DNA from 2 places in the Rothia sp. CCM 9416 genome. Region 2 is predicted to be linked to the other one. Evidence: riboswitches for the same ligand, from Rfam matches in the RefSeq annotation. Region 2 holds a riboswitch; the other holds the start of a gene.
What was found. A riboswitch is a leader RNA that binds a small molecule or an ion and turns the genes downstream of it on or off. The one in region 2 is predicted to bind S-adenosylmethionine.
Positions count from the first base shown of each region.

Region 1: it holds a riboswitch for S-adenosylmethionine, as region 2 does, so the genes downstream of both, ACN080_RS01055 (PLP-dependent transferase) here and ACN080_RS00255 (nuclease PIN) in region 2, are expected to answer to the same signal.

Region 1 covers NZ_JBLXXR010000001.1:231,843-237,033, reverse strand. The annotation lists gene ACN080_RS01070 (glycine--tRNA ligase) at 1-675, opposite strand, end outside; gene ACN080_RS01065 (RNA-binding S4 domain-containing protein) at 818-1,036, shown strand; gene ACN080_RS01060 (alpha/beta hydrolase) at 1,198-1,881, opposite strand; partial or broken gene ACN080_RS01055 (PLP-dependent transferase) at 2,546-2,973, opposite strand; SAM riboswitch class IV at 3,014-3,132, opposite strand; gene ACN080_RS01050 (hypothetical protein) at 3,383-3,655, shown strand; gene ACN080_RS01045 (alpha/beta hydrolase) at 3,661-5,191, shown strand, end outside.
Region 2 covers NZ_JBLXXR010000001.1:55,995-61,185, reverse strand. The annotation lists gene ACN080_RS00270 (DUF6350 family protein) at 1-931, opposite strand, end outside; gene ACN080_RS00265 (SDR family NAD(P)-dependent oxidoreductase) at 1,095-1,868, shown strand; gene ACN080_RS00260 (plasmid stabilization protein) at 1,899-2,330, opposite strand; gene ACN080_RS00255 (nuclease PIN) at 2,327-2,527, opposite strand; SAM riboswitch class IV at 2,563-2,689, opposite strand; gene ACN080_RS00250 (SNF2-related protein) at 2,844-5,191, shown strand, end outside.

The DNA of each region.
Region 1 (5,191 bases), 180 kb from region 2:
GGGTGCGTCGTCGGGGTGGACGAAGTATTCGATTTCCATCTGTTCGAACTCGCGGGTTCGGAAGATGAAGTTGCCGGGGGTAATTTCGTTGCGGAAGGCTTTACCGATCTGGCCGATACCGAAGGGCGGGCGTTTGCGGGCAGCGGTGACGACGTTGTTGAAGTTGACGAAGATGCCTTGGGCGGTTTCGGGGCGCATGAAGTGCAGGCCCTCTTCGTTGTCAACGGGGCCCAGGTAGGTTTTCATGAGGCCGGAGAAGTTTTGGGGTTCGGTCCACTGCCCCTTGTTGCCGCATTTGGGGCAGGTGATGTCGTCCATGCCGTTTTCGGGCTGGCGGCCCTTCTTCTCAACGAAAGCTTCGATGAGGTGGTCTTGGCGGTGCCGGGAGTGACAGGACAGGCACTCAACTAGGGGGTCGGTGAAGGTGGCGACGTGGCCGGAGGCTTCCCAGACCGCCTTAGGCAGGATGATGGAGGAGTCGAGGCCGACCATGTCTGCGCGGCCGCGGACGAAGGTCTGCCACCACTGCTGGCGGATGTTTTCTTTGAGTTCGGCACCGAGCGGGCCGTAGTCCCATGCGGAGCGGGAGCCGCCGTAGATTTCACCTGCTTGGAAGACGAATCCGCGTCGTTTTGCCAGTGAGATGACGTTATCAAGTTGTGACTTCGGTGCCATGTTTTTTGGTTTCTCCTGTGAGCCTGCGCCACCGGTTGTGGCGTGCTTGGATTGTGGGGGCGGTGCCCGGTTGGGCACACTGCCTTTAAGCCTACCGCACCGGTTGAAGGCGGGGAACCAACTGGTCGCTAGACTGGAGGCTATGAGTATTGAGTCTGTGTTTATTCGTGATGAGATGATTCGGCTGGGCCAGTTTTTGAAGCTGGCGAACCTGGTGGAGAACGGGGTTCATGCCCGTGAGGTGATCCGGGACGGCCTTGTTAAGGTGAACGGTGATATTTGTGAGCAGCGTGGCCGCCAGTTGCATGCTGGGGATAGGGTGACTCTCAATGGGGTCACGGTGCAGGTGGCGCACGACTAGGTAAGCGTGAACTCAGCACCCTAGCGGCCAAGACCCTTAACGCCAGCCCCGAGCCAGTTGGTCGCTAGGGTGCTGAGCCAAGGGCCTCAGCCTAGGCTTTGCTCTTTTGTGCCCTAGTACTGGCGGGCTGTTTGGCATGATTCAGCCCGCCGGTTTTCTCTTTAGTTCAAGATGTTCTCGCGGATAAAGGTGCTCATGTGCGCTAGTTCGCTGGGGGCAATCCCGTGGCCGATGCCCGCGTAGAGGTAGTCGGTGAGGCTGGTGTGGTCTTTGACCCATTCTTGGGTGAAGCTGACCTTTTCGGCAGTGATGATGGGGTCAGCTTCGTCCCGGCCCCAGAACAGTGGTAGAGGTTGAGCGGTGAGCTCGGCATCTTTGAAGTAGCCCTCTCCCCCGTCGACCACATAGCCGGACAGCCCAATCACAGTGCGCACCAGGTCGGGCCGGTGGCGGGCAATGCTGGTTGCTATGGCCATACCCTGGGAGAAGCCAAGCAGGTTGAGGCTGCGGTAGTTGGCGGCAAGGGGTTCTAGCCATTCCAGGACGTAGTCCACGGCCAGTTCGATGGCACGGAACCCTACGGTTTCTAGTTGTTGGTTGAGGGGCCACCACTGGTAGCCCACGGCGGGTGCGCCAATGAAGGCGTCCTTGGCGTCGGCGGGCAGGGCGTAGCCTACCGGCTGGGGTGCCCGTACTGAGGCGTAGGTGATGCCCTCTTGGGGCAGGTGGTTGACCAGGCCCATGAGGTCTTGTTCGTGGGAGCCGTAGCCGTGCAAGAGGACGACCAGGTGGGTTCCCCGGCGGAAGGGCTCGGCTTTTGAATACTCAGCAACATGCTGACTCATGACACGCTCCTCGGTGAGTCTGTAAGTCCGGCTTATGGGTGAAGCGTAAGCAACCTACCCCGCCAGGCGAATTTTGCCAGCTGCTGCGATTAGCTGTTGAGTTCTAGGGGTAGCTTGCGGAGCTTGCCTCGGTCTTTTCGTACCCAATTTATCACCGGCGGAGCTTACTTTAGGCTACCGCCCACAGGTGCTTTTTGTGGGTTACTGACCCTAGCCTGTCAGCGGCGTCCTGGGCTTCAAGACTGCGGGCAAGGATGCGTTCGAGTTGCTCGTGTTCAATCAGGAACCCGTCGTACCGGCAGGGTGAGTGAATGACCTCAGGCTCAACCGGTTGCGGTAGTGATGCGGCCATAATGTGGGAGTCGGAGGGGAAGAAGAGCCTATCTGAGTCAACGTAGGCAATGGTCCAGTGGCAGGTAGAAAGCGCCAGTGCTCTCAGCAGCCCGCTCCTGTCACGGCCAAGGTCGTGAGAGAGCAGGGCTTCATTGATAGCTAGATAAGAGTTAGCGTCAAACCGTGCGGTCAGTTTCTGGCCGTGGTAGTCCAGATAGTTCTCTACCTGGTAGCGGCCACGGTCAGCCGGTAGGCAGTGGAGAATGTTCTGTTGCTCCTGGGCATCGCGGCCAAAACGAAAGTTTAGTTCGGCGGCGCAGCGGTAGGTGGTGTGGGCGATCCGGCGGGCCAGGGCCAGGGAGTCCACGAACCTCTGGGCGGTAGCGGAATCAGCGTCTTTGAGGGTGAAGTCAACGATGGCACCGGCGCCCTTGGGTAGGTACTTCTGCGCCAGGGTGTAGTAGGGGAGGTTTTTAGGCCGGAGTAAGTCACGGACTCTACTGCCGGGTGCGCCTGCAGGTAGTCTGCCACCTTGCGGGCATTCTCTACGTGGCGTTCGACGCGCAGTGAGAGGGTTTCCAGGCCGATAGCGATGTTGAAGGCGTTGGTGGGTGCGATGGAGGAACCCAGGTCACGCAGCAGAGCCACGCGGGCTTTGAGGATGTAGGAGAGGTTGACCCCAAAGGCACCGTCCTTGCCCAGGTCGCGGGCGTAGACCAGGCCCTGGTAGCCCTGATCGGGCTGGTTGAAGAGGGGGTAAAGGTTCTGATGCCCTCGGGTGAGTTAGTGAGGCACATCGGTCCCGCGCTTGCACACCCGGTTCTCGGTGAGGTGTGCCAGGTCTTCACCCAGGGCACCCCACCGCGAGTGGAGGGTTGCCGGCCAGCTAGCTGGGGCTTAGCGCTGGCTCTCATGACCTGCTTTTAGTTTTCCCTTTCGAACGGTCGTTGGTCAAGATGCTGTTTTAAAAAGTCTTCATGTGTCTGTTTATTGCGTAAGTTACGATGGGGGGGCGGGCAGGGTTGCCCGCCGAGGCTCTGATACGGGCTGCCCTGCCCCCACTTTGGGTTACTTATGGGTAACCCCCCGGGGTAAGAAAGGTGACCCAGAAGAATAACTGGCTACAATGTTCACAAGGTATTATTCCCACCGTAGGTTAAGGAGCCTCATGCCCGTACCTGTTCTTGAGTTTGAATACAGCACGCTCCAGACTCTGATTGATACTTTCAAGGCAACTAAGGAGTCTTTTGAGGGCTTTTTGGAAAGCAAGGCTCCTACCCCGGCGAGTGCACACGACCCTGTGGCTGAACATCACGCCGCGGCCCTGGGAGGGCAGGAGAGCTCTTTGCTTTCTGACGCTGCAGAATCTTTCCAGAATGCGCAGGATGGTGCACAGGCAGCATACGATGCCTTTAAGATTGCCGATGGGGCAGAAGGGTAGGTGGCATGATGGGTTCACGTCCATCGGATTGGTCTCCTCTGACAGGTGGCGACCCTTGCCCTGGTGATCCTGATTCTTGGCAAGCGACCATTAACCACTGGTCTACCCGCAAAACCGAGATTGATGCTATTAGAAAAGTTTTAAACCGCGGTAGGTGTATTGACGGTAGGAGTAACCGCATCACCAAAATTGAGCATACCTTTGAGCTGGGCGCCACGATGTGTGAGAAAATCTCCGGTGAGTTTCAGCGAGTTCACGATGTTCTGACTGACTGGCAGAAGAACCTACGAGAGATGCAGGAAAAGGCTGACGCGGCTCTTTCGGTAGCTCGACAGGCCCAAATTCACAAGGAAGAAGCTCAGGATAAACTCCGCTTTTATGAACGTCATTCCCTCACTTCCGCACTGGGGCGGTTGTCCGCTGATCTAAGCGGTTCAATGATTTTTTCTCTTCGCCAGGACATCTCAGAGGCAAATGCTTGCATTGCTACCCAGCAGGCTGTGGTTGATGAGATTCGGGAGCAATACACGTCCCGGTCAGCAACCGCCGTTAATGGATACAATATTTCGGGTATTGGTGGCATCTTTGTGGATCGGTCTTCTGGTGCTTCTGGGCTGGCTCCTTTCTCGTCTGCTGATGAGGTTCTTTCTTTCTTCCTGGGTTTTGATGCTCAGGCTCTGACTCTTGCTTTCGAAACCGCTGCTGCATCCGATGAGTTTCAGCCTCAGCTATTGGATGCGCTGAGTCAGCTGACACCCCAGCAGATTAATGAGTATTTTGCGGCTCACCCGGAGTTCGCCCGTTTTCCTTTGCAGATGCAAGGTAGCAACATTGATCGGGCGGAGGCCTATAAGGCCTGGTGGGCGCAGTTGGATGAAAACCAGCAAAAGGCTTTCACTATTGCCGCCCCGGGGATTGTGGGGAATATGGACGGGGTACCGTACACGGTCAGGGATCAGGCTAACCGTAAGTTAGCGAAAACAGTAGCAGAAGACCCGAATACTGATGAAGCCACCAGAAAAGCTCTGGAAAACCTGCTCGCAGCAGCGACCACGGGAGATGACGGAATCCCCCGGTACGTTACCAGCCTCGACCTCTCCAATATTAAGCCGGAGAACGAGGACGGCTATGACTATAACAATGTGCTGGCTTCGGTTTCCTTGGGCTCGGTGGATGATGCCGATAAGGTAACCGTGGTGGTCCCCGGTATGACCAATAATGTGGCCGGTAGCATGGTTGAACTAACTGGAACAGGCGTTAACATTTACCAGGAACAATATAGAGCAGAACAACTCCATGGCACTAACGACCCCAAGCTTGCTGTTGTTCTCTGGATCGGTTACGAGACTCCCCCTCATCTCGATGAAGAAGGCAGACAGCTTTTGGGTGGCAAGACCTTTACCCAGTCAAAGATGGTGACCGATATCTACCTGGCCGAACAGGGCGGCCAAAACCTAGCCGGTTTTATTGACGGGCTGAATGTTACTAAGTCCACGGCGGTTACCTGTGAAAAAGACGGTCTCTATAGTGATGCGC
Region 2 (5,191 bases):
CACCTGCAATCAGGGGCACCGCCAACCCGATGTAGCCCCAGGGTTCAGCGGTATGCGGAAGAGCGCCCAGTACGGGGAGGGAGGGCATGATGCCCACGCTGGTGCCGGTGGGGCCTACGGAGGTCCCCACGCCCAGGGAGAAGCCCGCGCCGGAGCTCCAGGCCATAGAGTAAATCACCAGGTTCAGGAGCAAACCTAGCTGTAGGAGCGTCAGGGCAAATCCGCCCACTGCCCCGGAGTGCAAAGCCTGGTAAAGGCCCACCACCTTGTCCCAGTGCACAAAAAGACTGGTCACAAGGAGCAAAGAACCACCGGCAACATAAGCCATAACCCCCACCAGGGAAGCCCGAACCATAGCCCAAATATAGGATCCGGCCCAGCGTGAGTACTGGCTAAACTTCTTGACCCAGTCGGCGGCATCCACACCAATCATGGCAGCTAGGGACCGCGACTCAGCAAAGCCCCCGGCAAGAATACCCAGGGCAGTCACCCACAGGGGAATGATAGCCGCAAGCACCGGTGAGGTGGTGAAATAGTCATCGGTAGATATCAGGCTGATGCCGGCGCTCACCAGCGAGTAGGCCACCATGCCACCTACAAGAGGTTCCCAAAACTGGCCCTCGTAGCTAGCACGGGCCAGCCTGCGACCCGACCTGTAGCACAGGGCCAGCGGAATAAGAGTGAGGCCCAGTGGGACCAGGCTCATCGTCCCAGACACCGCCGAAAAGCTACCCTGCGCGGGTATGTTCATATTCAGGGGGACACCGTGGACCAGCAACCAGATATGGCCCGCCACGGACAGGGCGCCGGCAACGGTATCGGTATTAAAACCGTTGGTGTACCAGACCGCTGTGAGCATGAGCCCAACGGTGATATAGGAGACCAGGGCAACCAGAGCAAGTTCAACGGCGCCCTGAAGCCACAGGGGCATGGGAAAGGTTCTTTTGGGGTGCACGGTGGTATTCATCGCCTTTCATCATGTCATGTTTCCTGTCTCTACGCCTGGTCACGAACCGTAAGAATACTAGGTGCGGTGAAAATAACCTCAACCACGGCAGACAACGGACGATATTGCCGGGGAGTAGAGTGTCCCTATGAGTATCGAGAACACCTATGTTTTGGTCACCGGCGCTTCTGCCGGCATCGGCGCCGAGTTCGCCCGGCAGTACGCCGCAGCGGGCTATAACCTGGTGCTGACCGCGCGTAGGGAGAAGACCCTAGAAAATCTGGCTGGCCAGCTCCGCTCAACCTACAGGGTAGAGGTTGAGGTCATCCCCGCGGACCTACTGGTTTCCGGTGACGTTCAAAAACTCGTTGACCGGCTAGCTCAGGCTAAGCGCCCGGTGGAAATTTTGGTCAATAATGCGGGCTTCGGTTTGGGCCAGCCTTTTGAGGAGGCCCCCGCCCAGCGGCATCTGGATCAGGTGCAGGTCCTGGCAGCTGTCCCCCTTCAGCTCATGCACGCCGCAATCCGCGCCATGCTCCCAAGGGGCAGGGGCCGCATTATCAATGTCGCATCGGTGGCGGCCTTTACACCAGGTGGCACCTACTCAGCAGTCAAACGGTTTATGGTAGTTGTCTCAGAGTCAGCAAATATCCAGTACCGGGACCGAGGTATTGATGTAACCGCCCTCTGCCCGGGCCTGACCCGCTCGGATTTTCATCATGCCATGGGGCAAGAACAGCCCAAAGTGCCGGGCGTATTCTGGCTCAGCCCCCAGCAGGTAGTTACCGAAGCCATAGCTGCGGTCAATGCCGGTAAACCGGTCTGTGTGCCCTCCCTGCCCTATAAGGTAGCAGCGGGTATCTCGCAGATTATCCCCCGCAGGGCAGTGGCGGCGCTGATTTCCCGCACACGGAACTATTAGAATCCACAGGCTGGGGGTGCTCTTCCCTGCTTAGTCCTCCCAAGGGTTAACAGCGCTAACCCCCCAGGTGCGGTAGACATCGGCTTTCCCCGAAATAATCTCAAGCCGGTGCACGGTCGCTGTGGCCGCCATCAGCCCCTCCAAAGCGGCCCTTGCCAGGGGAGCCGGGCACTCAGAGCCCACCGCCTGCAAGGGCCTCTCAGCATGACGACCAGCCCACTCCAAAGACACCCGCGTGTCCACCTCAAGGAGGTGGTCACCAAACCGGTCAATCAGCTCAGCCAGCCACCGTTCAGTCTCCGGGTAGGGGTAGAGCCCTTTAAGCTCGCCCAGGCTTAGCACCGAGACGTACATGGTGCGGTAGGAGTTCCGGCGCAGGCAGTTCACAACCTGCTGGTGAGGGGTAGCCTTGCGAATCTCGGCAAGGACATCAGAATCAAGGAGCAGACCGACGTGGCTCATGCAACTTTCAGCGCACCGTACTCAGGGGCTGGGATACCGCTGGGGTTAGGAGCCAGAAGGAAGTTAAGGAACTCACTGCGCTCATTCGAGATACGCGCATAGTCCTGAATACTGATAGCGACAAAACCACCGCAGGCAGGCGTAGCAGCTGCAGACCTGTTCTTTTGAAGAGTGACATGGGGGCGGGTGTTTGACATATCGCCGTTGCGCTTAAGGTGCGCATTCCTTTCGAAACTTGCTCTTGTCTACACCAAACAGCGCCAATATGCGCGATGAAGACCGCTTCGTCATCCGAGCCACCCGTGAACATGGGGTTGGCGTTCAACCAAGTCGGAGCTTGACAGTTGAATCTCTTGAAGCTGGTATAACCATAACTCACACCGCAGGCACCTGTAAACTCTTGCCCAGATTTTTTAAAACGTGACCTCCCTCTCATCTTCTGGTGCCAGCTTTCATCAGCGTGCGATACGCTAGAAGACTAGGTCTATTTACTCCGCACGCGTGAGGTTTTTTGTGGCAGATTCAGCACCATTTCCCGACATCCCAGTCACAGCACCCGCCATTATTCGGCAGGTGGGCTCAGGCACCTACACCCGGGGGCAGGGCGCTATGCGGAAAGGGAGCGTTATCCGCTACCACTACGACGAAAACGAACGGGTTCTCGAAGGCCAGGTAGCAGGCTCAACAGCCCAGCCCTACAGCACCCGAATCACTTTCCCGGCCCAAGTTGCGGCAGGCTCCTACTCCTTTTCTGCCACCTGTTCCTGCCCCGTGCTCCACAATTGCAAGCACGCTGTGGCGCTCATGCTGACCGCCATCGACCGTTCAGCCAAAGCCAAGCGGGCGCTCACGGCCTCATCAAGCACCTGGACCACCCGCGCTACTGAGAGCGGCCGCACCCGACCCAGCGCAGAAGCCATGCGGGAACTCGAAAAATTTGGCATCACCACCGCCTCATCTCTGGCTGCCCCCCAAGACAGCCTGCCCCTTGAGCAACCTGCTCCCGCCGACAGCACCCCGGACCAGAGCGCCCTACCCACCTGGCGGCGTACCCTGGCCCATTCCCTAGCCGCCCGCCCCGGCTACGACAACCGCAACCACGGAGTATCCGGTGCCCTTGACCTGCGCCTGACCGTCCCCGGCAAATATGGCTGGACCAAAAGCAGCGGCTCACCCCGCATCACCATTGAAGCTCGCCCCCTGATGATGGGTGCCCGTGACCGCTGGATTAAAGGCGGGCTAAGCTGGGAAAAGTTCTCGGGAAACGCCGCGGGCTCCGCCGGAACCGGACTGCTAGCTGAGCACGCCACCTGGTTCAACGAGTTCTACGCCGTCATTCGCGGCTCCCAATCCATATACACCTCCCACCGCGACTGGGCATCGCTTTCCACCGTAGATTCATCCCTACTCTGGCAGATGCTCCGGGCCGCCGACGATATCAACCTGCCCATTCTGCTCCACGGCAAAGAAACCGGGCTGGTCATTGCCGACACCCCGCAGGTAGAACTGGAACTCACGCCCGTCCCCGAACGCGGCAGCTCCCAGGACGCCCTCCAACTCACTCCCCTGCTCCGCTGGGGCTCCTACACCATTCCGGCAAGCTACACCCACAAGATGGGCACCAACCGGCAGGGCTTAATCGCCCTGGGTGGGAGTGCCCAAGCTAATTACGTAGAAGCTGCCGCCGCCGCCCGCTGGGACTCCGCCCTGCCCTCGGCACTAGCCCATGTGGAGGAAAGCGCCCCCATTCACACCGGCCAGCCAGAAACTCAACAGGCCCACCAGGCACCCGTGCCCCACCAGCACCGCCCTCGCTGGCTCAGCCCAGAAGCCGAGCTAGTCCTTATTCCGCTGGACGAACCGCTCGATGCCGTCGCCGAATCCCTGATGTCCAGTCAACCGGTCACCGTTCCTTCCAAAGACCTACCGGCCTTTTTCTCTGACTTCTACCCCGCCCTCACCCGCGCCCTGCCGGTAGCGACCACCTCCGAAAAGCTGGAGCTCCCCACAGTACGCACCCCCTCCCTGGTTCTGACCATCACTTTTAGTGAACCCGGCCCGCCCTTTAGAGCCAGCACCGCCTGGCACTGGGAGTACCCCGCCAACCCCACCGGCACCGACGACGAAACCATCGTGCTCGATGCCCTGGGCTACCCCGGGGAAGACCGCGCCGATATCCGCGACACAGCCCACGAATATCGAGTACTCAAAGACGTCAAGCGAATCCGCCCCGGTGTGCCCTTTACCAAGCACATCATCGAAAACTGGGACACCCGAACCCTGCTCGAAACCTACCTACCCGCCTACCAGAAGATTGACGGGGTCAGGGTTCAGGTCCGGGGGCCACAGCCAGAGTTCAAGGAACTCGACCAGGCCCCAGACATTGTTGTGACCGTTGATGACACCCGCCGCCGAGACTGGTTCGGGCTGGGTATCGCCATCAAGGTCGGTGAATGGACTGTAGGCTTTGCCGACATCCTGGCCGCTCTGGCTAAAAACCAGACCCACCTGCTCCTGGGCAACGGCCAGTACTTTGCCCTGGACCGGCCCGAGTTCATGAAATTACAAGACTTGCTCCGTGAAGCCCAGCAGCTCACCGATAAGACAGGACCCCTGGAAATCAACCGCCACCAGGTAGGCCTGTGGGAAGAACTCGAAGAACTCGCCGCCGAAACCCACACCGTCACCGCCTGGGACGAGCAGGTCAGCGCCCTGCTTAACCTCGAACACCACCGTCTGGCGGAAGTACCCGCCTGCCTGCACACCACCCTGCGCCCCTACCAGGTAGAGGGCTACCAGTGGCTTACTTTCCTGTGGGAGCAGTCCTTGGGTGGCGTGCTAGCCGATGATATGGGCCTGGG